4 regions of the Cutibacterium avidum 44067 genome follow, and region 3 is predicted to be linked to each of the others. Evidence: riboswitches for the same ligand, from Rfam matches in the RefSeq annotation. Region 3 holds a riboswitch; each other region holds the start of a gene.
What was found. Region 3 has a riboswitch for cobalamin ahead of PALO_RS04860 (FecCD family ABC transporter permease). Riboswitches for the same ligand answer to the same signal wherever they lie in the genome.

Region 1 (7,348 bases), 980 kb from region 3:
CACTTCGCCTGCGTGGCTGCGGGAGGACGCTCCTACTACACCGCCCCCATCAAAGCCCTCGTCAGCGAGAAGTTCTTCAGCCTCTGCGAGATCTTCGGAGCCACCAATGTCGGCATGGTCACCGGCGACGCCTCCGTCAACTCCGATGCCCCCATCATCTGCTGCACCGCCGAGATCCTTGCCAACATCGCCCTGCGCGAGGGTCGCCATGCCAACGTCGACCAGGTCGTCATGGACGAGTTCCACTTCATCGGCGACCCCGACCGGGGCTGGGCCTGGCAGGTGCCGCTGTCCGAACTCCCGCAGGCCCAGCAGATCGTCATGAGCGCCACCCTCGGTGACGTCACCGACCTGTCCGAGGGCCTCACCACCATCACCGGACGCCCCACCAGCGTCATCACCGGAGTCGTCCGCCCCGTCCCGCTGCAGTACTCCTGGTCGATGAAACCCGACCACGAGGCCATCGAGGAGCTCGTCGAGGAGCAGAAGGCCCCGGTCTACATCGTCCATCCCTCCCAGAAGCAGGCTCTGGGACGCGCCCAGTCCATGACGTCGATGAAGTTGGTGAGCACCGAGGAACGTCACGGCATCGCCGCCGAGATCGCCGACTTCCGCTTCTCCAAGGGATTCGGCTCAACGGTGCGCAAGTTCATCACCTCGGGCATCGGGGTCCACCACGCCGGGATGCTTCCGAAGTACCGACGCCTCGTCGAAACCCTCGCCCAACAGGGCAAGCTCAAGGTCATTTGTGGCACCGACACCCTCGGCGTCGGCATCAACGTGCCGATCCGCACCGTCATGTTCACCTCCCTGACGAAGTTCGACGGTCGACGCACCCGAGTCCTGAAGTCCCGAGAGTTCCACCAGATCGCCGGTCGCGCGGGTCGGGCCGGATTCGACACCGTCGGCTACGTCGTCGCCCAGGCACCCGAGCACGTCATCGCCAACGAGAAGGCCCTTGCCAAGGCCGGGGACGGCCCCAAGAAGCGTCGCAAGGTGCAGCGTCACAAGCCACCGGAGGGGTTCGTCAACTACTCCGAGGAGACCTTCACCAAACTCATCGAGTCCGCCCCGGAGACCCTGCACGCTCGGATGAGGATCACCGAGGCGATGCTGCTCAACCTGCTGCAGCGTGACGAGGACACCGCCCGGGCGGTCCAGCACCTCGTCGACTCCTCCACCCCGGTCGTCGCCGAACGACGTCGCCTCTACCGCCGCGCCGTGCAGATCGGGCTGTCCCTGCTGCGCTCCGAGGTCGTCCACCGTCTCGACGAGCCCACCCCCGGTGGCCGCAAGTTCGCGATGAACGAGGCCCTGCAGGACGACTTCGCCCTCAATCAGCCGCTGTCGGCCTTCGCCAGCGAGGCCGTCGCGACCCTCGACCCGGAGTCCCCCACCCACGCCCTCGACGTCGTCAGCGTCATCGAGGCCACCCTCGACAATCCGATGAGCGTCCTCATAGCCCAGCAGCATGCCGCGCGTGGCGAGGCCATCGCGCGCATGAAGGAGGACGGCTACGACTACGAGGATCGGATGGCCGCCGTCGAGGAGATCGAGTGGCCACGCCCGCTCGAGGAGACCCTCGACGCCTTGTTCGAGATCTTCGCCCCAAGCCACCCGTGGATTCCCTCCGACGCCCTGCAGCCCAAGTCGGTCGTGCGCGACATGTACGAACGCGCCATGACCTTCGGCGAGTTCTGCGCCCACTACAAGGTGCAACGCAGCGAGGGTCTGGTGCTGCGCTATCTGACCGATGCCTACCGTGCGCTGCGTCAGACAGTCCCCGAGTCCGAGCGGACCGAGGAGCTTGCCGACGTCATCTCCTGGCTGGGCGAGGTCGTCCGCTCCACCGACTCCTCCCTCATCGACGAGTGGGAGGAACTCACCCATCCCGTCGATGAGGAACCCGAAGAGGTCCGTCCGGTACGGACCTTCACCTCCAACCAGCGGGCCTTCACCGTCATGGTACGCAATGCCTTGTTCCGCAAGGTGATCCTGGCCGCAGACGACGACTTCGAGGCCCTGGGAGCCCTCGAGCCCGACAGTTCTGCCATGACGACCAATGCCTGGGAGGACACCCTGGGCGACTACTGGGACGAGCACGACGAGATCAACGACGGCCCGGACGCCCGCGCCCCCGGTCTGTTCATGATCGAGAAGGAGTCGGGACGCCGCGACGCCCGGGTCTGGTTGGTTCGTCAGATCATCGACGACCCTGCCGGTAACCACGACTGGTCGATCACCGCGACCGTCGACCTCGACGAGTGTGACGAGGCCGAGGACCTGGTACTTCGGACAAGGGCCTTCAGCCGGCTGGACTGACGGATTCCCACTCCACCACTCGCCCCTCGCGCAGGGTCGCGGGGAGGTCGATGATCCGCTGGTTACCGCTTCCCCGCCACGGCAGGGTGAGGGTGCGTCGTGCCAGCTGGAAAGGTCCGTCGACCAGGACGTCCACCTGGTCCAGCATCTCGGCCAGCTCTGGGCTGTGCCGGGCCTGACGCAGCAGGGCGTCCACGGTGAATCCGGACCATGCCCAGACGTCCCACCCCATCTCGTGGGCAGCACGGGCCAACCTCGCGCAATCTCCAGGCTGACGACTCGCCTCACCGCCCGAGAGCGTCAATCCGGACGCCAACACCGACAATCCCATCGCGGTGATGATCTCCTCGACGTCGATCTCCTGGCCACCGCAGGGGTCCCAGGTACCAGGGTTCTGGCACCCGGGACACTTCAGCGGGCATCCCTGCGCGAAGACCGTGAAGCGGATGCCGGGACCATCGACAATCGACTCCGGCTCGATCCCGGCAACCCTCATCCTCGCTCCGGCCTCATCCGTGCTTGACGCGGTCGCGGACCTCGGCCCGCTTGGCGTCGTTGAATCGGTCCAGCCCACCGACGAGGTAGCCGGTGATGCGGCGAATCCGGTCGAAGGACCCGGAATCCTCGTGACGGCCGCACTTGGGGCACTCGTCGTCGATGATCCCGGTGTAGCCGCACTGAGGATCCCGGTCGACCGGGTGGTTGATGGACCCGTACCCGATGCCGCTGGCAGCCATGTACCGCACGAGGGTCTCGAAGGCGTCGACGTTGCGTGCCGGGTCCCCCGACAGCTCGACGTACGAGATGTGACCGCCGTTGGTGAAGGCGTGATAAGGAGCCTCAATGCGGATCTTGTCCGCAGCACCGATGTGGTACCAGACCGGCACGTGGAAGCTGTTGGTGTAGTACTCCCGGTCGGTGACTCCCGGGATCGACCCGTAACGCTGACGATCCATCCGCACGAATCGCCCCGACAGTCCCTCCGCCGGTGTGGCCAGGGCCGAGAAGTTCAACCCGGTGCGCTCGGCCGCCTCGTCCATCCTCTCTCGCAGGTGGCCGACGATCCGTAGGCCGAGTTGCTGGGCCTCCTCCGACTCACCATGGTGGACGCCGACCAAGGCCGTCAGGGTCTCGGCCAGCCCGATGAACCCCACCGACAGGGTCCCGTGCTCGAGCACCTCGGCGACGGCATCGTCAGGCCCCAAGTTCTCCGAACCGATCCAGACCCCCTGCCCCATGAGGAAGGGGAAGTTCCGCACCAGCTTGTGGGACTGGATCTTGAGCCGGTCGAGCAACTGGTCGATGACGAGGTCGATCATCCGGTCGAAGGAGGTGAAGAAAGCATTGACGTCGTGGTTGGCCTCGATCGCCAGCCTCGGCAGGTTGATCGAGGTGAAGGAGAGGTTCCCGCGTCCCCAGGTCTGGGCCCGCGAGGGGTCATGGACGTTCGACATCACCCGGGTGCGGCAGCCCATGTAGGCGATCTCGGTCTCGGGATGGCCGGGCACGTAGTACTCGGCGTTGAACGGGGCGTCCTGGAAGGAGAAGTTCGGGAAGAGGCGCTTGGCACTCACCCGGCAGGCCAGCCGGAACAGGTCGTGGTTGGGGTCGTCGTCGTCGAGATTGACGCCCTTCTGCACCCGGAAGATCTGGATCGGGAAGATCGCGGTCTCCCCGCCGCCCAGACCGGCCTCGGTGGCCTCCAGCAGGCAGTGCATCACCATCCGCGCCTCCGGGCTGGTGTCGGTGCCGTAATTGATCGACGAGAACGGGGTCTGCGCCCCGGCTCGCGAATTCATGGTGTTGAGATTGGCGATGAGGGCCTCCATCGCCTGGTAGGTCTGACGACGCGTCTCCTCGACAGCCTGGCGACGGACTCTGTCGGCGACCCGGTCGGTGTCGTCGATGAGCCCGGCGAACAGTTCCGCCACCTGCTCCTTCTCATGGGCCAGCGCGGCGCCATCCGGCTCCAGCACCCACCCGGAGGCCGCCTCGCGCACCTCGTCGAGATACTCCTCGTCACCACCGAGGACCTCGAAGGTCCTCGTCAGACCGGTTTGGGCGGCCTTGACGAAGGTCTTGGCGACCCCCGGCGCCATGTCTCGGTCAAAGTTCGGCACCGCCTGGCCACCGTGTTGGTCATTCTGGTTGGACTGGATCGCAATGCAGGCCAGGGCCGCATACGACCCGATCGATTGCGGGGCTCGCAGCACGCCGTGGCCGGTGGAGAAGCCGTGCTCGAAGAGATCGGTGAGGTTGATCTGGCAACAGGTGGTCGTCAGGGTGAGGAAGTCGAGGTCGTGGATGTGGATGTCCCCGTCACGATGGGCGGCGGCATGGGTGGGGTCGAGCACCTCGAGCAGGTTGAACTGCTTGGCCGACTCGGTTCCGTAGCGCAGCATCGACCCCATTGCGGAGTTGCCGTCGACGTTGGCGTTCTCCCGCTTGGCGTCAGCCTCCTCGGCGGAGGCGAAGGTGATCTCGCGCAGGGTGCGCATGAGGGCGGACTGCTGGTCGCGGGCGACGGTGCGACGCTGACGGTAGAGGATGTAGGCCTTGGCGACGTCGTCATGTCCCTGATCCATGAGGGCCTTCTCGACGAGATCCTGGATGGCCTCGACATCAGGGGTGTCCTCACCCATCTCGCTCAGTCGGGAGAGCACCTCGAGGGCGACCTCGGAGGCCAGGAGTTCGGGGGCGTCGATGCCGCAGGCGACGAAGGCCTTGCGGACGGCCTCGACGATCTTCGTCGAGTCGAATCCGATGACCCGCCCGTCCCTCTTGAGGATGGATGCTGGTACTGCTCGCTGCTGGCTGATGGACACCGGATGAAGGGTGGTCGACATGCTCTCTCCTCGAAGCAGCGCACGAGTGGAGCAAGTTCGCCCCGGGTCGTCCCGCGCGCCCGTAGTCGTACCGGGTCGCTGACCCGGGCACTGGCAGGTCTTCGGACTTCAGGGCTTTCCGTCGCCAGACGGGTTCCTACCGAGCGACGCTTCCCAGCCGGATGGCCAGTGCGTGTGTCGCCGTCGTTCCCTGTCACCGCTGCGGGGCAGTTCCGGTTTCCCACCGGATTCCCTCTTTCCTCCCATCACCGCCAGATGTCGAGAAACCCCTACATCTGGTGTTCCGTGATGGAAACCAGCACAAGATGAAGGGTATACGCGTCTCGAAGCATCCGCACACCCGCCCCCTCGTCTCGCCGTGGCGGGCGCGCTCCCCCGCGATCAGAGCCAGTTGCCACGCCCTTCGGATCGCACATCAGGCTGGCATCATGGACACACGCCCAGGGAAAGGACACAACCCATGGAGATCACCAGCACGTCCATCAAGGAAGGCCAGCCGATCGCCCTGGCCTACGCCCACACCGATGCGGGCGGCAAGAACGTCAGCCCGCAGCTGAGCTGGACGCTCGGCCCAGAGGGCACCAAGTCCTACGCGATCACCATCTACGACCCCGACGCCCCCACTGGTTCCGGCTTCTGGCACTGGATCCTCGCCGACATCCCGGCCGACGTCACCTCCCTCGACGAAGGCGGCCCGCTGCCCTCCGGCGTGCGCGAGTGGGCCAACGACTACCAGGAGGACGGCTACTCCGGCGCCTGCCCGCCGCCCGGACCGGCCCACCGCTACATCCACACCGTCCATGCCATGCCGAGCGAGCATCTCGACATTCCTGACGACGCCGCCAACGTCCAGGTCCGCTTCGCCATACACACCAGCGAGCTGGACTCCGCGTCGATCACCGGAACCTTCCAGCAGTCCTGACGATAATCAGAGCCGCCGACCACGTGTCGGCGGTTCCTGCTTGACTGGCGTCGTGAAGCTCCGGCAGACATTGCTCACCCTCCTCGTCGCCCTCGGCCTGGTATCGATGCCGTTTTCCGCCAGTGCTGAGTCAGCAACCCCCACACCGACGACCACCAGCACCAGCTATGCCAGCGAATCCGCGGACTCCCCCAAACCTGCCGCGCCCATCACTCCCGGAGCAGGAATGGGCTGGGGCTCAGACCCGGTGTCCTCAGAACAGGCATCCCAGATGGAGTGTGCCTCCGTGATGTTCGTCGGCGTTCGCGGCTCCGGGGAAACCCCTCCCTATGGCGAGACCATCACGTCGATCCGTGACGCTGTGGCCCAGAAGTGGAAGGGCAAGGGAACCGTCCGTCAGGTCTACCTGGACTACCCTGCGGCTGACCCTCACACCCTGCAACAGGCATCGATGAGCAGTCTCCTCTTCGACGCAACCATGCCGTCGACGGAGTACTTCGACTCTGCGGCTCTGGGAGCCAAGAAACTCACCGCCCTCCTCAACGCCGAGAAGAAGCAGTGCCCCAAGGAGTGGGTCATCCTCGCCGGATTCTCCCAAGGTTCCCAGGCCATCACCCAGGCCCTCGCCCAGACCGACACCCCTCAGCGCCTGGCAGGTGCCATCCTGGCCGGGAATCCAGACCACTACCCAGGGCAGAACGTCCAGGAACTCAGTGGAGATGCCGACCGGTCAGCCATCGGAATGGCTGCCATCCTCTACTACTTGCGAGAGCGCGCCCATGCGGCCCCCGGGGCCAACCGTGACACCCAGATGCGGGCCATCATCAAGGCCACCCTCAGTCTGAGTCAGGAATCCCTTGATCAGAAATCTCTGGACGCTGACATGGTCAAGGCCGGGGCGGCGATTCCTCCCGAGGCCTACCCGGAAACCTATTCGGTGTGCTTGAAGGGTGATCCGGTCTGCGACACCGCGCCAGCCCTGACGCGCATCCTCACCTTGCAGTCAACCTGGCAGGACGAGCTCAACCAAGGCCGTCCCGTCCACATGGGGTACACCCGAAGCGTCCTGGAGGCTTCCCTGAATCGCATCGCCCAGCGCGCGAATGCCGTGGGAGCCGCCGAGGCCAAGGGTGCTCCCATCCCTCATGGACAGACGGTGACGGTCGCGACTCGCGAATGGGGCCCGTTGCAGATCGCCGTTGCGGTCGGTGCTGGAGTGCTCGGTCTGGCACTGGGCTGGTTCCTGGGACGAGCCGGA
Region 2 (7,348 bases), 600 kb from region 3:
TGACGGTTCCCGAGATCATGATCTGCACCGCGTCGATGGCGTGCACCCGGACCATGGGCACGAATATCCGCCGACGTGCGAAGAGCTCGACGACGAGGCCGCGCACGAGTGGGGCGCGGCCGGGGGTACGCATCTGGACGACGACGTCCCTGACCTTGCCGACCTGATCGCCGTTGGCATCCATGACGGGAAGGCCACGAATCCGGGAGATGAATACCGACTGGGACCTGTTCACCTCGCACAATCTACCCGGAGGGCCAGTAACGATGCCGTGACCGATGACGGAGGACTGTCGGTGGCTGTCCGTATACTGTGGTCCAGACCAAGGAGGTAGCCGTGACGATGAGTGTGATGCCGGGCAGGGCAGATGCCATGATCAATCTTGAGTACCCGCAGTCAGTCGTTGTGGTCGACGATTACGAGACGGCCCAGAAGATTGTCGACGAGCTGTCCGACAAGGAGTTCCCGGTCGAGAACCTGTGCATCGTCGGAACTGACCTCAAGACGATGGAGAGAGTCACCGGTCGTCGTACCTGGGGCTCGGTGCTCGGCCAGGGGGCCGTCTCCGGACTCGGCATGGGTCTGCTGGTCGGCCTCATGATGATGTTCTTCACCACCGGCGAGGCCATTTTCGTGGTGTTGCTGACAGGGCTGCTCGTGGGCGTCATCATCGGCATGATCACGGCTGCCATCACGTATGCGATGTCGGGTGGGGAGCGCGACTTCAACTCTGTCCAGCAGGTTGTCGCCACCCATTACGAGGTGCTGGCTGAGCACAAGGTGGCTGCCAAGGCCCGTGAGATGGTTGCCGAGATGCCCTTCATGAGGGCCAAGGCTTTCCAGGGCTGATCCTCTCCGGGTAGACCCGCCGACAAGTCCGGGCGGTGGTGGTGGCAGGATCGTGGCCATTCGAGCCCAGGTCCATGACTGACGGCAATCACCACCAGCGAGGATTTTCATGACCAACACCGTCGCCACCAGAAACGCCGTGCCGAAAGGGGTGACGATCCTCTTCGGGATCACCGCCGTCGTCATCACTGTCACTCTGGCCCTGGGATCAACGGTGTGTGCCACCGATGCGTCAGCATCCTGCCCGAACTGGCCCGGCTGCTATGTCGGACGCCTGACTCCGATGGATGCGACCCAGCCATGGGTGGAGTTCATTCACCGCGTCATCTCGGCCTCGGTCGGCATCTTCGCGGTCGCGAGCGTCATTGTCGGAATCGTGTATCGGCGGGCCGACAAGCTGCTCGTCGCCCTGCCGATCGTCGCCCTGCTGGGCGCACTGACTTCCGGGATCTTCGGCATGATGACGATCAAGTGGGGGATCAACGCCGTCGAGGCGTCCTTCGACCTGCTGGCCGCCATCATCTCGATGGGTGCGATGTGGCGGGCCTTCTTCGTCTCCCGTAGGTCGCGCTCCCCGTGGATCTGGAATGGGCGTACCAAGCTCGGCGTCGGTGCCGTGGTCTTCCTCGTCGTCGGTCACTTCTTCGCCATCCAGGTTGCTGGCCCCGGGTCGCTCACCCGTTGCATGGGCTGGGCCATGTTCGTGCGCGGTGCCGGCGATGGACCGTTGGCCGGCTGGGTGGCTCAGCAGGCCATTGCGGGCATCGGGATGATCCTGGCCATCGTCTTCCTGCTGGCTCGCTGGGGGCGTCGCAATGGTTGGGACATCCTGTGCGCCGTGCTCATCGTCATCGAGATCGTCGCTGGGATCCTCATCGCCGTCAATGGGTCGAACCACGGCCTGGGAACCCTGCACGCCGTCCCGACCGTCCTCATCCTGTGCCTCACCATGACGGCGACGATGCGCAGCGCCAGGGGCTGAAACCCCCGGGCGCTGCGCATCGGCAGTGCTTGTGATCAGCGGGTGCTGATGATCAGTGGGAGGTGCGTCCCCAGATGTCGGCCATCCAGGCCTCGACCTCGTCGATCTGACGTGGGCAGTCCTTGGACAGCCACTCGGGTTCACCGTCAGTGATGCACAGGTCGTCCTCGATGCGGACACCGATGCCACGGAACTCCTCGGGGACCAAGAGGTCCGTCTCCTTGAAGTAGATGCCCGGCTCGTCGGAGACGCACATGCCCTTCTTGAGCGGTCCGGAGTAGTCCTGACGACGTGCCTGGTTGCAGTCGTGGACGTCCATGCCGAGGTGATGGGAGGTGCCGTGGACCATCCAACGACGGTGCTGGCCGCCCTCCGGGGAGAGGCATTCCTCGACGCTGACTGGCAGGATGCCCCACTCGTGCAGGTACTCGCAGATGACGCGGATGGCCGCCTGGTGGATCTCTGCGTGGTCGTGTCCGACCTTGGCGACGGCAGCGGCGGCGTCCTGGGCCTCTAGGACGGCTTGGTAGACCCGACGCTGGGCCGGGGAGAACGTGCCCGAGATCGGCAGGGTACGCGTGATGTCGGCGGTGTAGAGGGAATCGACCTCGACACCGGCATCGATGAGGATGAGCTCTCCGGGACGCAGGTCCCCGTCGTTGCGCACCCAGTGCAGGGTGTTGGCGTGGTCACCGGCGGCACAGATCGAGCCGTAGCCGACCTCATTGCCGAGGTGACGGGCGACCCGTCCGAAGGTGCCCTCCATCCAGCGCTCACCGCGTCCCTTGCGCACGGCCTCCGGGATCTCGGCGATCATGGACTCGAAGCCGACCTTGGACTTGAGGCAGGCGTCGCGCAGCTGCTCGACCTCCCAGTCGTCCTTGCAGAAACGCGCGGCTGAGGAAAACTCGTAGAGCTCCTCGTCGGCCTCCTCGGAGCCCTCGGGGCGCAGGGAGTCGACGGTCGCGGTGACGTTCTCGTCGGCGTCACGGATGACACGAACCGTCACGTCGCCGGCTGCCAAGGCGCTGTTGAGCTGAGAGATGTCGCGGCAGGTGAGCCCTGTCATGGCTGACATCTCCTCCAAGGACTCACGCTTGCCGACCCACATCTCGCCGTAGGTCGGGTCGGCGTAGAACTCTCGGTCCGTGCGCGGGGCACGCGGCTTGAAGTACAGCACGTCGCGGGTCTCGGCGGTGGTGTCGACGACGAGCACCGCATTGGGTTCCCGGTCGGTGCCCAGGCCCGAGTAGTAGGCGAAGGCGGTATTGGGACGGAAGGGGTAGTCGCAGTCGTTGTTGCGGCGCATGAGATGCCCAGCCGGAATGACGAGTCGGTCCCCGTCGAAGCGGGAGGCCAGGGCGTCACGGTGGGCAGTCGCCGAGGGCACGGAGCCGAGCGGCTCAGGAAGCTCGTCGGGGTAGGGGGCCCAGTCCGTGGGGATGAACTCGACGAAGGCTTTGGAGAACGGGGTCTGACGCTTGGGGACCTTCTGTTCCTCGGCCTGCTTCATCTGTTCGTTCAGATCTGACGACCTCGTCTCGGTCATATGTGTCGGGACCTCCGTTGGTTGATGGTGTGACTTCCAGTGTAGGTGTCGATGACATGGGCGTACTCGTCAGTGATGTCCTTGAAGGGGAACGAGATCGATGTCGGTGTGTTCGATCAGGCAGGATGCCGTCTACGCGCATCACCCTACCGACGGGAGGTAGGCTGAACCCCACATGTCAACAGGGCCTGCTCAACGGGGCCAGGAACGCAGGAGGTCAGCGTGAAAGCCGCGGCACAGGATCAGTGGAAGCTTCTCGATCTTGCACGGACTGACCGTCTGATCGCCCGGGCCCAGCACCGTCGTCAGACCCTGCCCGAGCTGGCCGAGCTCAAGGACCTCGCGGTCCAGCGCAGGGCCCTTGCCGAGGAGGTCGTCGCCAAGTCGACCGCGCTGTCGGACGCCAAGATGGAACAGGAGCGCATCGAGGGTGACCTCGAGCCGGCCCGTGCCCGCATGGATCGCAATCAGAAGACCGTCGATTCCGGTTCCGTCACCGACCACAAGGCCTTGAAGGGGCTGACCGAGGAGATCGAGCATCTCGGGCGACGCATCAGCCTGCTGGAGGACGCCGAGCTCGACGCCATGCAGGCCGTCGAGGACGCCGAAGCCGCTCACTCCGACGCGGATCGTCGTCGTATCGAGCTGGATGGGCACATCCGCACCGTCCTCGCGTCTCGCGATGCCGGTCTCAAGGGGATCGACGACGAGCTGGTCGAGTTGTGCCGGTCTCGCGAGACCCAGGCGGGTGGTGTCCCGGCTGATCTCCTCAAGCTCTACGAGATGCTGCGCGAGCGCACCGGGATGGGATGTGCCAAGCTCGTCCACGGGGTGTGTGAGGGATGTGGCATTGCTGCGAATCCGGCCGACCTGCGCACCTATGCCGCAGCCGCCGAGGACGATGTCGTGCGTTGCGAGGAGTGCGACCGGATTTTGGTGCGCACCGAGGAGTCCTTCTGAGAATTGCGCCGTTGCCCGTGTGGCGACGATGCGGCAATGACCGTAGAATCGACGGTCGGACGAGCCATCCGGGTGATCGCGGCAGTCTTGAGCTGTCGAGGAAAGTCCGGGCTCCACAGAGCAGGGTGGTGGGTAACGCCCACCCGGGGTGACCCGCGGGACAGTGCCACAGAAAACAAACTGCCGGCTTTCGGGCCGGTGAGGGTGAAACGGCGGGGTAAGGGCCCACCGCGTCATCGGTGACGGTGACGGCACGGCAAACCCCACTTGGAGCAAGGCCAAGAAGACCGTGAGGTCGCGGACGTGTTCGAGGGCTGCTCGCCCGAGCGTCCGGGTAGGCTGCGCAGCCGAAAGGCTGGAGGATGCCAGCAATGGCGTTCACAGATGGATGATCACCGGCCCTGAGGGGCCACAGAACCCGGCTTACAGGATGGCTCGTCCCTCCTATCATCAGGTCCATGAAGTTCGGAATTCGTACTCCCAGCCTGTCCAGAACCATCTCGGCCAGGACGCGTGGTCGAGTCACGAGGACCGTCAAGCGCACCCTCATCCCCGGTTACGGCCGTAAGGGAATGGGCTGGCTGCGAGATCCACGTCGAGCCGCCTACAACAAGGTTTACCGGAAGACGACGATGCGTTTCGGTGACCTGTTCAAGTGAGGTAACCCCTTGGAGGAAAACATACGAAGGGGATGCTAACATGCTCACGTCAGGTTGCTGGTGACCCCACCAGCGCTGGAATCCGGTGAGAAGCCGGAGCTGACGCGCAGCGGTATGACTGATCTGCCCCGGCGAACGCCACTGGTGCCATGAGCACTGGGAAGGAGCCGGGAACGGAGACGAGGTCGAGCCCGAAGACCACCTGACGCCGTCCTGTCGGTACCCGGTCGCGCACGCCGAACACAGAAAGCTGGCTTCCTCATGCCCGTCACCCCGTCATCCCTTCGCCGCGTCCTCGTGGCATCGGTGGTTCCCGCCGTCCTGCTCGCCGGCTGTGCCGGTGCCCCCAAGGACTCCGCCTCATCGTCGTCCCCCTCGGTCTCAGCGTCGGCTTCTGGTCCGATCACCATCACCAACTGCGGACAGCAGGTCACCCTCGACAAACCAGCCACGAGGGCAGTGACCCTCAATCAGGGAGCCACTGAGGACGTGCTGGCCATCGGCGGTGAGTCCAAGCTCGTCGGCACCGCCTACCTTGACAGTGGGATCCCGGCGAAGTGGAAGAAGGCCTATGACTCGGTCAAGGTGCTCTCCAAGGAGTACCCGTCCAAGGAGACCTTCCTGGCCGCCAAGCCTGATCTGGCGCTGTCCTCGTATTCCAGCGCTTTCACGGACAAGGCCGTCGGCACGCGTGATGAGCTGAAGAAACAGGGAATTGCCACCTACATCAGCCCCTTCGGCTGCCCCAAGGGCACGCCCTCGGCCGAAACCACCTGGGAAAATGTCTGGAAGGAAATGACCGAGGTGGGGACTCTCATCGGCGTCAAGGATGCGGCTGACAAGGCCATTTCCGAGCAGCGCGATGCCCTCAAGGAGGTCACCGGGAACAAGCACGGCACCGGGACGTCGATCGTCTGGTTCGACTCGGGAGACAAGACCCCGTTCATCGGCGCCGGACATGGCGGACCCCAGCTCCTCATGGACGCTGTCGGTGCCAAGAACCTCTTCGCCCATCTCGACGGCGGTTGGGCAGACGGCTCCTGGGAGAAGATCGTCGCATCCAACCCTGACGTCATCGTGGTCGCCGATGCCAGTTGGTCCACGGCGACGTCGAAGATCGACTACATGAGGAAGGACCCCGTCCTCAGCCAGATGAAGGCCGTCAAGGAGAACAAATTCGTCACCGTGCCGTTCTCCCAGAGCACCCCTGGTGCCGAACTCGTGGACGGTGCGAAGACCCTCAATGACGGTCTGGCGAAGATCACCGGCAAGTGAGTCGTCAGCGTAGTTGGCTGATCACCGGCATCCTCGCCATGGCCTTGGTCGGCAGTGTCCTCGTGGTGCTCGGGACCGGGGCGGTACACGTTCCTGTCCATGACGTCGCGAGGGTGGTGGCCCGACGATTCCGCCTCATCGAGGGCGCCGACGTCACCGTTCTCGATGATCAGATCGTGTGGCAGCTGCGGGCTCCGCGCGTCATCGGATCGATGGCCGTCGGCGCTTTGCTGGCGATGTGCGGCGCGGTACTGCAGACCCTGACCGGTAATGACCTGGCCGATCCCTATCTGCTCGGCATCTCCAGTGGAGCCTCGGTGGGTGCGGTCTTCGTCCTCATCATCGGAATCTCCAGCACTCTGGGGCAGTCCGTCCTCATGACACTGGCCTCCTTCGGTGGGGCGGTCGGGGCCCTGACCATGGTGCTGGCCATGGCCACTGGCAAGTCCGGGGAGTTACCCGCCAGCCGGACCATCCTGGCCGGGGTGGCCGTCGGACAGTTGTGCGGCGCGGCGGTGTCCATGATGATCATGGTGTGTGGTGAGTCGAACGCCGCTCGATCAGCCCTGTCGTGGACCCTCGGGTCGTTCACCGGTGTGAGATGGGGATCGACGATCACCCTGGCCGTCGCCACCGTTCCGGCCCTCATCGCCGGGATGGCATTGTGCCACACCCTTGACGCCTTCGCCTTCGGTGACGTCAGCGCGATGTCCCTGGGAGTACCGGTCAACACCGTGCGCTGGATGATCATGGTTGGCACCGCCCTGCTGACCGCTCTCAGCGTGGCCTTCGTCGGTCCCATCGGATTCGTCGGGCTGACGGTCCCACACATCGTGAGGTTCTGGACCGGGCCACGACACGCCCGGCTGCTACCGGTGTCGGCCCTCGTCGGAGCCCTGCTCATGGTGTGGTCTGACACCGCAGCGAGATGCCTGCGCCCTGACACCGAGATTCCCGTCGGGGTCATCACTGCGGCCGTCGGAGCCCCGGTGCTGGTCGTCCTGCTGCGTCGACAGGCGTCTCGATCATGAGTGCCGGGACAGCAGCAACGTTGCGAGCTGAGGATCTTGGTTG
Region 3 (7,348 bases):
CGGTGACGTCGACCAGACGGGTGAATCCGTTGTGGGAGACGTACTCGGGGGAGAGATCGAAGTCCAGACCCATCTCGGAGAGAATCGCCAACTCGATTTCGAGGAACTCGATGGGGCAGCGGGTGATCGTCAGCTCGGACTTGGTGACGACGGCTGCCGTGAGGAGGCTCATGGCCTCGATCGGGTCCTCGGACGGCGCGTACTCGACGTCGACATCAATGTTCTCGACGCCACGAATGCGCAGGGTCGTCGTCCCGATGCCCTCGATCTTGACGCCGAGCTGGCACAGGAAGACGCACAGGTCCTGAACCATGTAGTTCGGGCTGGCGTTGCGCAATATCGTCACGCCCGGAGTCTGGGCTGCGGCGAGCAGAGCATTCTCGGTAACGGTGTCGCCGCGCTCGGTCAGGACGATGTGACGCTCCTTGACCGTGCGATCCGTCATGTGGCACTGGTAGAAACCCTCGGTCGCGACGACGTCAAGACCGAAGGCGCGCAGGACCTGGAGGTGAGGCTCGACGGTACGGGCGCCCAAGTTGCAGCCGCCGGCGTAGGGGAGCTTGAAGGAGTCATAGAAGCGCATCAGTGGGCCGAGGAACATGATGACGCTTCGGGTGCGACGGGCGGCCTCGACGTCCATGTCGTCAAGGTTGAGCTCAGCAGGACGAATGAGGGTGAGGTCGCGCTCGTCCTCGGACCACTCGTAGGTGACGCCGATGGACGTCAGCACCTCAAGGATGCGATTGACCTCCTCGATGTGAGCGACTCCGCGCAACACAGTGCGGCCACGGTTGATGAGACAGCCACACAGCAGGGCAACGGCAGCGTTCTTGGAGGAACGCACCTCGATGGAGCCCTCGAGCTGGCGGCCGCCTTCGATGCGGTAGTTCATCGTGCCGCCACCCGGCTGGGTGATGATGGGGGACTCAAGGGCCTCGGCGATGCGGTTGATGTACTCCAGCGAGAGGTTCTGTGTGCCTGACTCGACCCGGTGGATGGCGCTCTGGGAGGTCTTGAGGAGCTCCGCCAGTTGGTTCTGCGTCATGCCGCGCTGCTTGCGTGCGTCGCGGATGAGGCGACCGACGGCAGCTGGGGTGATGTTGTCCACAGCAGATCCTTTCGACGAGATGAAGTCTTCCGACAAGGATATATCAGATCTGAGGTTGAACCGCGGGGCAGAAGGGGCCAGTCGCAACCCGACAGAAGTCTCCTCAGTGAGATCATCGTCACAGACCGACCTTCCCACTAGAGTGTTACCCATGAGCTCACATTTTGACGTTGTTGTCCTCGGAGCTGGCCCTGGCGGCTACGTTGCCGCCATTCGTGCCGCTCAGCTCGGCAAGAAGACCGCCATCATCGAGAAGGAATATTGGGGCGGTGTCTGCCTCAACGTTGGCTGTATCCCCACCAAGTCGCTTTTGCGCAACGCGGAACTTGCGCACATCGTCACAAAGGAGGCTGGCGCCTTCGGCATCGGCGGCGACATCTCCGTCGACTTCGGCAAGGCCTACAGCCGGTCGCGTGAGGTGTCCGACCGGATGGTCAAGGGTGTCCACTACCTCATGAAGAAGAACAAGATCACCGAGTTTTCCGGGTGGGGCGAGTTCACCGGGCCCAAGTCCGTCGTCGTCAAGGACGGGCAGGGTCAGGTGTCCGACGAGATCACCTTCGACAACTGCATCATCGCCGCTGGGTCCACCGTCAAGACCTTGCCGGGAACCCAGCTGTCGGACCGCGTCGTCACCTACAAGGAGCAGATCCTCTCCGACGAGGTCCCCGGATCGATCATCATCGCTGGTTCTGGCGCCATCGGCACCGAGTTCGCCTACGTCCTGGCCAACTACGGTGCCCAGGTCACCATCGTCGAGTACCTTGACCGGATGGTCCCCAACGAGGATCCCGAGGTCTCCAAGGAACTCACCAGGGCCTACAAGAAGCTCGGCGTCAAGGTCATGGCCGGCACCAAGGTCGAGTCGATCGACGACTCGGGAGACAAGGTCAAGGTCACGGTGAGTCCGGCCAAGGGTGGCGAGTCCACCGTGCTCGAGGCCGACCGAGTCCTGCAGGCCGTCGGCTTCGCCCCGCGGGTCGAGGGGTACGGCCTGGAGACCACCGGCGTCAAGCTCACCGAACGCGGCGCCATCGAGATCGACGACTTCATGCGCACCAGCGTCCCGGGCATTTACGCCATCGGTGACTGCACGGCCAAGCTCATGCTGGCCCACACCGCCGAGGCCCAGGGCGTCGTCGCCGCCGAGACCATCGCCGGGGCGCAGACCATGCCCATCAACTACGCCATGATCCCTCGGGTCACCTATTGTCAGCCGCAGGTCGCCACCTTCGGCTACTCCGAGGCCCAGGCCAAGGAACAGGGCTACGACGTCAAGGTGTCACGGTTCCCGTTCTCGGCCAACGGCAAGGCCTGGGGCATGGGTGACGGGTCCGGCTTCGTCAAGGTCGTCGCCGACGCCCGTCACAACGAGCTGCTGGGATCCACCATCATCGGACACGACGTGTCCGAGCTCATCCCGGCCCTCACCGTGGCACAGATGTGGGATATCACCACTGACGAGGTCGCCCGCAACATCTTCCCGCATCCGTCCCTGTCGGAGGCCCTCAAGGATGCTGTCGAGGGTATCGGCGGAGAGATGATCAACATCTGACGTTCTCATGTATGGCTTGAGGCGGGGTCCTGGTGACGGGGCCCCGCCTCGGCGTCTGGGCCACTAGCCCCGGTGTTGCCAACACAGAGCGGGTTCGAAGACGCGAATGGCGGGCAGGAGACCCACGACGAAGACGGATCGAGGGGCCGCAGATGACCGCGGCCCCTCGATCTCTGGTATCCGGTGTCAGTACGAGAGGTCCTCGTACTCCGGGTTGTCGATCTGGAGTTCGGCGTACCGGCTCTCGGGGGCCGAGACGTGGTACGGGCGACCCGTGGCCTGCCAGCTGAGGTTCGGCGCACAATGGACGTTCTGGGCATCGGCGTCGAGGATGATGAATCCCCAGGCCAGACGTCCTTCCTTGCCGGCGGGCAGGGTGTAGGGCCCGACGACCTGCTTGAGCGACCAGTGGACCTCGTTGACGTAGGTGAACCCGAAGGTCTGCGTCATGATCTTGGCCAGGTCACCCTGACCGGCAACCTTTGCGCTGACCTGGAGGGTCTGGGTGCGCGACTGTTTCACCTTCGTCGAGACGGGCACTGCATTGGCAGTGTTGTTCGCGACGCTGGAGGCGTCGGTCTGCTTGAACCAACGCTTCTTGGCCGTCAGGTAGGTGCCGTTCTCACCGGGGGTCGAGCACTCGGTTCCCGGCTCGTAGTCGGAGTTCCACCGTTGCGGCAGCTCGAACTGGGTGGGGTCACTGGCGGAGGCCGACTCGACCGCATGGGCGTCGGAGACGGCGAACGGGGCCACTGACAGGGCAGCCGCCGCCGCGAGTGTGACCCCGCGACGCACCTGGTGTGTCAGGAATCCCATGGGCGATCAGGCCTCGAGGGAGGGGTCGTTGTCGCGGGTGCTGATGGCGATGTGACGCTCCTTCGGAAGGCTCGCGGTGAACTCACCACCGTTGGCCTTCCAGGTGTGATCGGTGCCGCAGACGGTGTGCTGGCCACGGAAGTCCGAGACGACCCATCCGGCACGCAGGACCGCGGTCTTGCCCGGAGCCAGGTTGTACGGGCCGACGGTGTCGCCGACCTCGTAGGACTGGCTGTCGGTGTAGCTCGTCGAGAAGGTGACGTGGATGAGGTCGAGGATCGGGAAGTCGACCCCGGCCGAGACGTTCCAGGTCTTCGTCTTGGTCTCGGTGATGGTCCGGGTGATGGGCAGCGGCTCGTCGTTGTAGTTCGAGATGGTCCACGTGCCGGCCGAGCCGTCGAAGTAGCTACGGGTCCGGGTGATGGTCTGGCCGGTCTCACCGATGTTGGCGCAGGAGGCGCCGATCGTCGTGGGGTTGGCGGCCTGGGCCGGGGCGGCGGCCTGGGCCGGAACGACCGTGAAAGCGGCCGAGGCGGCGAGGGCTGCGGGAACGGCAAGCAGTCGGGTGATCATGAGTGTTCTCCTTCGTGGTCGGGATTGACGGTGGTCGTGGTGTTGAGGACGCCGAGATCAGCGATCTGACTGAGTCGGCAGGGGAACCTGGCGGTACTTGTCGGGAGTGACGTCAATCTTGCGAACGCTGCCGTCCCGGGAGGTGACGGTGGCCTCGGCCCAGAAACCGCTTGGCGCCGAGGCGGTGCCGTAGTTCGACACCAAGCTGTACTTTCCGTCTCTGCCGCAGTGGATCTCGCGATAGTTCACGCGGGTCATCGTCGTGCCATAGGTGACGCGCACGCGCTCACCGGGCTGCAGGTGTACCGCACCAAGGGCGGTTCCGACGGGCATGTAGGCACGGTTGGTGGCCCCGACGCTGCCAAGCCATCCTGCCGGCAGGCGGCCGTAGCGACCCATCCAGTTGGCGTACCCGTTGTACTGGGCACCCACGACGAAGTCGGTCACCGGGTGGTAGTCGTAGGGGGCCTTCGACCAGTTGAGGAAGTCCGTCGAGTAGCCGGGCTTGCGGTAGGTGGGCTGGATCGACGAGATGTCGTAGGGGTACCACGCGATGTCGCGGGCACGGCAGGTCTGACCCTTCGCCGGCCAGGACGGATCCTTCTGCGGAGCGACGGCGGGCTCGACGACGTGGTCGGTCGGCTTCGCCACGGACTCCAGGCTGGGGCCCGACATGGCGGTGTAGGCGTCCGATCCCATCGGCTTGCTGTTGGCACCCGCGTGGCGCGACGGGATCTGCATCGCCAGATCCGAGATGGAGCCGTCGGCGTGGATGAGGTAGACGAAGGCGTATCGCTCGGCCGGACCGGTGCCGCGAATGACGTTAGCGCCGTTGGAGTTCTGTAGGACGCCGTCGCGGCAGGTGACGAACATCGAGACGAAGTCCTTTTCGAGGACGCCGTATTCGACGCGGATCGACTCACCCGGCTTGAGCTTAACGGGACCGACGGTCTCACCCTCGACCCAGCCATTGGACAGCTTGAGGCCGATGTCAGACTTGGCGGTGGTGTTCCATCCGGAGGGGAGCTTCGCCGCCGAGGTCGCCGAAATGGCGTGGTTGCTCTCAGTTTCGATCGTGCCGGTGTACGGCACGACCTGATCGGTGCGGTTGGTGAACTGGATCGTGCCGTCGCTGAGGTAGCGTCGTCCCGTCTCACCGTAATGCCACTCGGGGTATCCCTGGGCGTGGGCGGAGGCATCCGTGCACGACTCATAGAGGTGCGCGATCGGATAGCCCTGCGGCTTGGGTGGAATGACGGCGTGAGCCGCCGGCACCTGCATCATGGCAGACACTGCGAGGACTGCCGAGGCAGCCGCCGCGAGGACTCTGCGCCCTGGACGTCTCTTCAAGGGCATGGCTTTTTCATACTCCTCACGGATTCGCATCCATAGGAATTGACGTGCTTCACAGAGCCCCTGTGGAAGTCGATGCACGCCCCTGTCAAGGAGAAGATGCACGCCCCTGTCAAGGAGAAGATGCACGCCCCTGTCAAGGAGAATAGGCAACCACCCCGGGAGGATCTGCGATCCAATGCTAGCGACGCGGAGGTTCAATTCGCAAAGGGCGGCGATCTGGAATATCCAGTAATGACGCGGTTGTGAACAGGACATGAACCCGTGATGACGAGCATGTGATCGGACACCGAACTGGGACAATGGCCCCCAGGCAGCAACAAGACCACTGAAACCCGTCGACAGCCTTTGTTTCATCTCGTGGATACATACCGAGTCTGCACGTCGCCTTTCCGGGCCGCCACCACTGCATGACCTCGCCTGTAGACAGTGTACGAGTGAGACATCCGCCACTTCTGGGACATGTCGCTCGGGATGGAGATTTCGATTCTCGGGGCGGGTTCATGAATGAGTGGGACGATTCACCACCTGCGTGGTACGGTGCGTCTCGCCGGTCAGGGAACCTGGTGCGAATCCAGGACTGACGCGCAGCGGTGTGGGTGATGGCTCGCCGCGAGCCCACTGGGTGGAGACACCTGGGAAGGGGACGAGCCGCGCGACCCCGAGCCCGAAAACCTCCCGGCGAATGCAGCCGCCGTACGCCTCGCGAGATGGGCGTCAACCGCCAGGAGTTCCTTTGCCACATGTCCGCCATCGAGACACCCATCCCTGCGCTTCGCCCGGGCAACGGCAACTGTCGGACGGATCGACGTCATCGCGGGCCCACGAGGATCACCGGTTGCCCGCCGGGCCCGTACTGCTGGTCCTGGCGGTTGCCCTCATCCTGAGCGTCGTGCTCTCGCTGGCCTTCGGCACGATCCGGCTGCCCATCGAACAGGCGTGGCACGTCCTGGATGTACACGTGCGCGGAGGCAGCGTCGAGGCCACCGTGGACCAGATCGTGTGGGGGTTGCGACTTCCACGAACGGTGCTGGCCGTCGTCGCCGGGGCCGGACTGTCCGTCGGCGGCGCCGTCATGCAGACCTTGGTACGCAACCCGTTGGCCGATCCCTACATGCTCGGGGTCTCGGCAGGGGCCAGCGTCGGGGCGACAGCCGTCATCACCACGGGAACGCTGGCGGCCTTCGGCGTGTACTCGCTGTACCTGGGTGCCCTTCTCGGTGCCCTCGTCGCGACCGCGGCCGTGTTCGGCATCGCCATGGCCCAGGGAGGTCTGAGCCCCTTGCGGCTCGTCCTCACCGGTGTCGTCATGTCCTCAGCCTTCAGCGCGATGTCGAGCTTCCTGGTCTTCCACAGCAACGACCCGAAATCGGCCCAGTCCGTCCTCTTCTGGCTGTTGGGCAGCGTGGCAGGCGCCTCTTGGCAGACCCTCGTGCCGACGGCGGTGGTGGTCGTCGTCACCCTGCTGTTGCTCATGATTGGATCCAGGTGGCTCGACGCGCTAGCAGCAGGCCCGGAACTCGCCTCCTCGCTCGGGGTTCCGGTCACCGGCCTGAGAGTCGCCCTTTTCATCGTCCAGGCCATCCTCGTGAGCGCGATCGTCGCGGTCTCCGGCGGCATCGGATTCGTGGGCCTCGTCATTCCCCACCTCACCAGGCTCCTCGTGGGACCGCGCCATCGCGTCGTCCTGCCGGTCAGCGCTCTGTTCGGCGCACTCTTCCTCGTGTGGGTCGACGTCCTCTCCCGGGTGGCAAGCCGCCCGCAGGAGACTCCGTTGAGCATCGTCACAGGTCTGCTAGGCGCCCCGGTGTTCCTACTACTGCTGGGACGGCGCCACTACCAGTACGCGGGGGCATGATGGGCACCCGACTGACCACACGACGTCTCGCGGCGCAGGTCGAGGGGCGAACCATCGTCCGAGACGTCGATCTGGACTTCGAGCC
Region 4 (7,348 bases), 960 kb from region 3:
CCTAACAAGGGACGATGTCAGTCCCAAAGCATATTTTGGGGCTGACATCGTCCGCGTGCATGCCATGGCGACTTCATGCACGCTCGCCAACGGGGTGACGAATACCCCACGAACGGGGACTCGTCGAAGATCGGGGTCCGCTCCCGATCTCACCGACCACCGGTGGCGTGGGCATTGACCTCGTAGGAGGTGTTGGTGGCCTCGAAGAAATTGACCAGCTGGAGGGTGTCATTGGCCGTGGCCATCCATTTCGCCGGGTTGGCGACGCGGTACTCCGGCTCGAACCCGAGCTCCTCTAGGCGACGATCTGCCAGGTACTTGACGTAGTCATTGACGTAATCAGCATTCATCCCGAGGATGCCGCGGGGGAGCATGTCGCGGTTGTACTGCTCCTCCATGGACACCCCCTCGACGATCATGTCGTGGATCTCGGTCGCGAACTCCTCGGTGGCGACCTCCGGGTTCTCCTCCAACACCGTCAGGATGAGGTTCATGCCGAATTTCAGGTGGAGGGACTCGTCGCGGACCACCCAGTCGATGAGGGAGCCGAAATTGCGCAGCAGGTTTCGCTGCCGGAAGGACAGCGCGACCATGAACCCGGAGTAGAACCAGATGCCTTCGAGAATGATGTTGTAAGCCACCAGGTTGCGCACGAAGTCCTGCTTGCCCTCGACGGTGGTGATGTCGAGGGTCTGCTCGGTCATCCGCTTGATGAAGGCCACCTCGAAGGACTCCTTGCGGGCCATCGACGGGACGTGGACGTGGGAGCGGTAGGCCTCGTCGCGGTCGATCGGGAAGGTCTCGAGGACATACTCGAATGCCATGCAGTGGTTGGCCTCCTCCCACATCTGCTTGGCCAGGTAGAGGTGGCACTCAGCTGCGTTGACGTAGGGGTAGACCCCGAAGGCCAACGCCTTGTTGACCAGCAGTTCGTTGGGGTTGAAGTAGCTCATGAGGTGGGTCAGGGCATGGTGCTCGTCGGGAGTCATCCGGCCGAAGTCGGCGAGGTCCTCGTCGAGCTGGATCTCGTTGGGGAACCACGTGTTCGCCACGGCCTGGTTGTAGAGGTCGTAGGCCCACGGGTAGATGACGGGCTTGAGCAGCAACCCCTCGTGGATTCCGGATCCAAGGATCATGGTGTTCTCGCTTTCAGTGGGTGGAACGGTCGTCGGTCACTGGCAGGACTCGCACTGCAGGCGCTCCTGTGGGTCCACCGGGCAGGAGGTGCCGTCGACGAGATCGAGGGCCATGACGGGTTCGGCGTCGAGTACCTCGGTCAGGGGCTTTTCGATGGTCGCGGTGCTGGTGTCACGCCGTGCTGCGGTGGCGAACCCACGACGAGGACCGTTGCGATGTCCGGCAGCCTTGTTGACCGCCACCGTTGACTGCTCGGCGGTGTGACGGGGCAGCATGTGGAGGTAGTAGGTCGTCTTGACGCCCATTCGCCATGCCGCGGTGTAGAGGTCCTCCATGTCGCCGACCGACCGGGAGGCCAGGTAGATGTTGCGGCTGATGGCCTGGTCCACCCACTTCTGCGCCCGGGCGGCCACGTTGAGGTAGGCCATCGGATCCAGGGTGAAGGAGGTGCGGTACAGACGCCGTAGGGAGGCCGGGATGGCCTCGATCTCGCTGGGATCCCCCTGGCGGCGCAGCAATTCCTCGCGTACCTTCTCCCACAGCCCGAGGTCCTTGAGGTCGGCCACCAGATTGCGGTTGACCTCGAGGAACTTCCCGGCCGAGGTGGCTCGGGAGAACATCTGGGAGAACTGCGGGTCCAGACCCGGCGTCGTGCCAGCGACCAGGCCGATCGACGCCGTCGGGGCGATGGCCATCAGAGTGGCATTGCGCATCCCGCGACTCACCTTGGTACGCAGCCCGTCCCAGTCCATCCTCGTCGTCCGGTCGACGTCAACGGGAATGCCACGGTCGCGCTCCAGGACGGCCAGAGTGTCGACCGGGACCATCCCCTCCGACCAGCCGGATCCCGCGAACATCGGGTACGAGCCACGCTCGGTGGCCAGATCAGCGGAGGTGTCGATGGCGTGCCAGCTGATGAATTCAATGATCCGGTCGACGATCTCGCAGGCCTCGGAGGAGTCGTAGGGAATCCGCACCTGCTCGAGCATGTCCGTCAGCCCCATGACGCCCAGGCCGATGGCCCGGTTCTCCACGTTGGATCGCTCGGCCTGAGGCGCCGCCGAAGCGGTGATGTCGACGAGGTTGTCGAGGTGGCGCACCGCCAGCCGAGTGGTGGCGGCCAGTTGGTTCCAGTCGATGCGACGCTTCCCGCGCGGCCCGACGAGGTGCCCGGCGAGGTTGACCGAAGCCAGGTTGCACACCGAGGTGTGGTCGCGGTCCTGGGGCAGGCAGATCTCGGTGCACAGATTCGAGGAGTGGATCGTCCCGGTGTTGCTGTTCAACGCGCGGGTATTGACGCTGTCCTTCCACGTCAACCACGGGTGGGATGTCGTCTGCAGGCTCACCAGTATGGCTCGGAATTGTTCGCGGGCCGTGGTGCGGTGGAAACGCCTGATGTGGCCGGCCTCGGCCTCGGCGATGTAGTGGGCGTAACGCTTCGAGAAGGCCGACCCGGTGAGCTCGGTGAGATCGGGGGTCTCGGCGGGGTCGAAGAGGTACCAGTCCTCGTCCTTGGCGACGCGCTTCATGAACTCGTCGGAGATCCACACCGCAGTGTCGGCGGTACGGGTGCGTCGGTACGGGTCACCGGAGTTCTGCCGCAGGTCGAGGAACTGGGGGAAGTCCATATGCCAGTTCTCCATGTAGAAGCACAGAGCGCCGAGCTTCTTGCCTCCTCGGGAGACGGCTCGCAGCGTCGAGTCGATGGTGTGCATGAAGGGGATCGGACCGGTCGACGCAGTGTTGTCGGAGCGAATAGGTGACCCCTCGCAGCGCAGGTCAGACATCGACAGCCCGATGCCGCCGGTGCCCTTTGTGATCCACATGACGTCACGGATCGTCCGGGCGATGTGCTCCAAGTCGTCCTCGGTGCGCATGACGAAGCAGTTGGACAGCTGGCCAGCCGGGGTGCCCGCGTTGACAAGGGTGGATCCAGCCGCGAGATGACGCAGGTTGCTCATCGAGTCGTAGAGGGCGAGGGCAGAGGAGGTCGGATCGTCCTCGGTGAGGCTGAGCCCCATAGCCACGCGCATCCAGAAGTATTGCGGTACTTCCAACGCTCGCTGGTCGGGGGTACGCAGCAGATAACGGTTGACCATGGTGCGCACGCCGGTGAAGCCGATGAGGTCGTCACGGGCGGGATCAAGGGCCGTGGCGAGGGCGTCGAGGTCGAAGAGCCGCCCCAGTCGCTCGTCAAGGTGGCCGTCGGCGACGAGCTTGTCGATCGTGCGCGGGAAGTAGGCATGGTGGAGGTCTCGCACCCGCTCGGGGCTGGCGTCACCGAGACCGTCGTGGGTGTCGCCGAACACCTCCTTGTACAGCTTCTTGACGGCGATTCGGCTGGCAATGGTGTCGAAGGCAGGGTCGTCCTTGGCATTGCCCAGAGCCACCTGGATGACGGCCTCGTCCAAGGCGTCGGTGGTGATCCCGTCGAATAGGGTGATCTCCACCTCGGCCTGCAGCAGGGTTGCCCGGGCAACGGCGTCGTCGAGCCCACGGGCTGAGTCAATGATGGATGCGGCGACTTCGTTGCCGTCGTAAGGGGCCAGGGATCCGTCGCGCTTGCGGACGCGGATGGTCGAGATGGGGTCGGCGCTCATTGCAATTCCTCCGTGCGATGCCGTAGGCACGCGACCGGGCGGAATGCGGCGGGGACACTGGTCCCCATGAACGCTGCGACACTTCCCGCGAGATCGCGAACCGGGCCCCGCGGTTGCGGGACCACACCTGGCAGGTCTTCGGACTCACGAGCACTTGTTGCCTACTGGCCGTCGCTTCCCATGCCGAAGCACAGTGCGTGATGACGGCGGTCGTTCTCGTATACCGCTGCGGGGCAGCTCCGGATTCTCACCGGATTCCCTCTTGGCCCGTGCGAACACGGGAACCATGTGCAGTCGCCACTATATGAACGCTGATCAATAAGAGTCAATACAAGATGTAGGGGCATTGAGCGTTTTGGGCGTCTCATGGACGCACACCGTGACGACCCCCTGACGGCCGGCGGATTCGTGGCACCGAACACGCCGCCGTCACCGGGCTTCGTCGAGCGTCAGAAACGCTGAAACTCCACGTCCTCAGCGCCACGCTCCCCGGAATCTCGCCGGATGCCACGGCGCGTCCTCGTTGGGAACTCCCAACTCGTGGGCGGCGCGCAACGGCCAGTTGGTGTCCCGCAGAGCTGCCCGTCCGATCATGATGGCGTCGGCACTGCCCTTCTGGAGCAGCTCCTCGGCCAACTCTGCGGTCCAGATCATGCCGACGGTGGCGGTGGGAATGCCCGCCTCGGTGCGCACTCGAGCTGCCAAGTCAGCCTGGTAGGCCGGGGCGACGGGGATGGGCGCCGACGAGTTTCCTCCTGAGGAGGCGTCGAGGAGGTCAACTCCGACTTCCGCAAAACGACGCGACAGTTCGACGGAGTCCTCCACCTGCCAGCCGTCGTCCCGCCAGTCGGTGACCGACAGACGTGCCAACAAGGGCATGGTGTCAGGGATGGCGTCACGCACAGCCTTCGCAACTTCCAGTGGCAGGCGGACACGTCCGTCGAAGTCACCGCCCCAGCCGTCGGCGCGGGTGTTGGACAGCGGCGAGTAGAACTGATGCAGCAGGTAACCGTGGGCGCTGTGAATCTCGACGGCGTCGAACCCAGCTTCCACGGCACGTGCAGCAGCGGAGCGGAAGTTGTCAATGACCTTCGCGATGCCGTCCTCGTCGAGGGTGGTGACGGGCAGGCCGACGTATTGCTTGCCGTCCGCCGGCGCGGCGGTCGGTCCGACCGGAATCCAGCCGCCGTGCTCGGGAGGCACCACGCTGCCATGGAATCCCGGCCACCACTTCTCGGTGGAGGCCTTGCGTCCGGCATGGCCCAGTTGCACCGCGATCTTGCCGCCCAGGCTGTGAACGGCGTCGGTGACGGTGCGCCAGGCTGCTACCTGGTCGTCATTCCACAACCCGGTGTCATAAGGGCTGATACGGCCTTCGGGGCTCACTGCGGTGGCCTCGGCGACGATGAGGCCGAAGCCACCCACAGCGAACGAGCCGTAGTGAACCAGATGCCACGTGCCTGGGATCCCATCCTGGGAGTCCACGGCGTACTGGCACATCGGTGGCAACCAGACGCGGTTGCGAACCGTCAGTCCACGAAGAGTGAAGGGTTGGAAGAGCAGCGGCGATGTCATGTCACCATGACATCACGGGCTTCAACCCATGGCGTCCTCAATGATGGAAGTGATAGTTCGGAGCCCACTCGCGCACGGACGCCACCTGAACCGCCGACTTCGGGTACGGATCATGCTCCAGCAGATGGTCAAGGGTGGCGCGGTCCGGCACGGTGTAGATGAGCACCGCTCCGCTGCCGTCAGCCAGCGGGCCGGCATTGACGAGCTGGCCACGCTCGCGCATGACATCAAGGTTCTCCAGATGGGCCGGGCGCGCGGCCATGCGCTCCTCGGAATGGGCGGGATCATAATGGGTTTCGACGATGAAAACTGCCATGACCCAATGCTATTGGGACATGGACCGGAACTGAAGCGTTGAGAAGGTGTCGGACGTTGACGCGTCATCGTGCGGCACAGGATGCCCTGGGATACCGCACGGTGTTGGTACTTGTCAGATGATGTTTCGGGAGATCAGGGCCGCAAACGTGCTCGGAACCGTCCCGCGACGGGAACATTGGGCGCTCAAGATTTTGACACCAATTCACCCAACGGTGCACCAGCCGGTCGCAGCCGCGGTGGTGTCGTTGGCCCCAGCGCGGATGAACCTGCGAGTCTGGTCGTTCGACAGCGCGTACCCGGTCTGCGGCTGTGCGGTGGACCGGGCGAAGATTGTGCCGGCGACCTTGCCGTCCGTCGTCAGTAGTGGTCCACCCGAGTTGCCCGGACGTACCGTGCCGCGCAGCGAGAGGATCTCGCGGACGACGGTGTCGGTGCCGTAGATGTTCTCACCGTGAGCCATGATCGACCCACGCACGGTGGCGGCCTCGAGGGTGTATGGACCATCAAGCGGGAATCCGGCGACGACCGTTGGATCACCGTCCTTGACAGTCGACGCCATCGTCAAGGCTGGGGCACGAAGGTCGGGAACCGCCAACACCGCCAGGTCCATGTCCGGGTCGTAGGAGACGACGCGGGCTCGCAGTCGAGCCCCAGTTCCGCCCACCTGCACGGTGACCTGGTTGGACCCGGCGACGACGTGGGCGTTCGTCACCACCCGGTGGCGAGAACTCACCCATCCGGTGCCCTCGGAGGCCCGATCGCACCGTGGTGCCCGAGACCGCACCTTGACGATGGATTGAGCTGCGCTCCGCACTCCAGGAGTGGTGACGGCCTCGTCGTCGGGAGCCGGTGCGGGCAGACGGGGAGCTTCGCCGGCGAAGACCTTCGGGAAGGTGTCAGCAGCTCGACCGACCAGTCGGGCAGCGGCCTCGTTGACCTCGTCCGGGATGACGCGATTGGTCTGGGTGATGACGGATGACTCGTCGATGGCCTCGGTCCATGACGGCGGCAGGATGGGGGAGAGGGCTGTTGCCGCCACCGTGACGACAAGGGCGGTTGCGATGACGCTGAGCACCGAGCCGCCGAAACGGTCCACGTTGCCCAACCCCACCGAGTTGAATGCGCGATGGATGCGTTGGGCGATGTGGACGCAGATGCCCTGAATGATCTCGGCAATGACGAGGGTGATGCACACCCGCACCGCGCCTGCGGCCAGCCAGGTCCAATTCTTGTCGAAGAACTGGTCAGCGACGATGCCGGAGGTCCACAGACCGGCCCACACCCCGAGGACCAACCCGATGAGGCTGGCCACTCCGACGACGGCCCCGCGCATCCACCCGGCCATGGCACGCATGGCGAGGTACAGCACGAGGATGACGTCGAGGATGTGCGGCATGGCTCTCCCGTCGGAGGTGGGTGGACGAAGTGACGAATACAGCATCTCAATGGTGCCTTTGAGGTGGCGATGAGCCAACGTAGGAGACCCAAGCGCATTCGACTTCGCGGAATTCGTGGTTGTTGGTAGCTTGACGTCATGAGTCATCACGATGGCGAGGATGGGGGCATGCCTGCCCATGACGCGGATTCTGTCCACGACGATCTCGTCATCCTGCTCGACGACGACGGCAACCAGGTTGGGACCGCTCCCCGAGCGACCGTTCACAGCCAGCACACCCCACGACATCTGGCCTTTTCCTGCCACGTCCTTGACGTCGGCG

Region 1: it holds a riboswitch for cobalamin, as region 3 does, so the genes downstream of both, PALO_RS00395 (anaerobic ribonucleoside triphosphate reductase) here and PALO_RS04860 (FecCD family ABC transporter permease) in region 3, are expected to answer to the same signal.
Region 2: it holds a riboswitch for cobalamin, as region 3 does, so the genes downstream of both, PALO_RS07575 (ABC transporter substrate-binding protein) here and PALO_RS04860 (FecCD family ABC transporter permease) in region 3, are expected to answer to the same signal.
Region 4: it holds a riboswitch for cobalamin, as region 3 does, so the genes downstream of both, PALO_RS00495 (ribonucleoside-diphosphate reductase subunit alpha) here and PALO_RS04860 (FecCD family ABC transporter permease) in region 3, are expected to answer to the same signal.

What each region holds. Positions count from the first base shown of each region.
Region 1 covers NC_021064.1:77,372-84,719, reverse strand. Annotated here, with positions in the region: gene PALO_RS00405 (DEAD/DEAH box helicase) at 1-2,322, shown strand, start outside; gene PALO_RS00400 (4Fe-4S single cluster domain-containing protein) at 2,306-2,818, opposite strand; gene PALO_RS00395 (anaerobic ribonucleoside triphosphate reductase) at 2,832-5,168, opposite strand; cobalamin riboswitch at 5,244-5,454, opposite strand; gene PALO_RS00390 (YbhB/YbcL family Raf kinase inhibitor-like protein) at 5,629-6,090, shown strand; gene PALO_RS00385 (cutinase family protein) at 6,317-7,348, shown strand, end outside.
Region 2 covers NC_021064.1:1,657,534-1,664,881, reverse strand. Annotated here, with positions in the region: gene PALO_RS07605 (magnesium transporter MgtE N-terminal domain-containing protein) at 1-235, opposite strand, end outside; gene PALO_RS07600 (YflT domain-containing protein) at 343-849, shown strand; gene PALO_RS07595 (COX15/CtaA family protein) at 959-1,831, shown strand; gene PALO_RS07590 (aminopeptidase P family protein) at 1,884-3,380, opposite strand; gene PALO_RS07585 (zinc ribbon domain-containing protein) at 3,603-4,340, shown strand; RNA gene rnpB (RNase P RNA component class A) at 4,401-4,782, shown strand; gene PALO_RS07580 (hypothetical protein) at 4,799-4,999, shown strand; cobalamin riboswitch at 5,034-5,219, shown strand; gene PALO_RS07575 (ABC transporter substrate-binding protein) at 5,261-6,274, shown strand; gene PALO_RS07570 (FecCD family ABC transporter permease) at 6,271-7,305, shown strand; gene PALO_RS07565 (ABC transporter ATP-binding protein) at 7,302-7,348, shown strand, end outside.
Region 3 covers NC_021064.1:1,061,955-1,069,302, reverse strand. Annotated here, with positions in the region: gene PALO_RS04885 (helix-turn-helix domain-containing protein) at 1-1,108, opposite strand, end outside; gene lpdA (dihydrolipoyl dehydrogenase) at 1,260-2,663, shown strand; gene PALO_RS04875 (hypothetical protein) at 2,850-3,479, opposite strand; gene PALO_RS04870 (hypothetical protein) at 3,486-4,052, opposite strand; gene PALO_RS04865 (hypothetical protein) at 4,110-5,408, opposite strand; cobalamin riboswitch at 5,962-6,082, shown strand; gene PALO_RS04860 (FecCD family ABC transporter permease) at 6,244-7,263, shown strand; gene PALO_RS04855 (ABC transporter ATP-binding protein) at 7,260-7,348, shown strand, end outside.
Region 4 covers NC_021064.1:103,179-110,526, forward strand. Annotated here, with positions in the region: gene PALO_RS00490 (ribonucleotide-diphosphate reductase subunit beta) at 150-1,136, opposite strand; gene PALO_RS00495 (ribonucleoside-diphosphate reductase subunit alpha) at 1,173-3,737, opposite strand; cobalamin riboswitch at 3,850-4,041, opposite strand; gene PALO_RS00500 (NADH:flavin oxidoreductase/NADH oxidase) at 4,212-5,312, opposite strand; gene PALO_RS00505 (YciI family protein) at 5,350-5,628, opposite strand; gene PALO_RS00510 (MarP family serine protease) at 5,833-7,026, opposite strand; gene idi (isopentenyl-diphosphate Delta-isomerase) at 7,165-7,348, shown strand, end outside.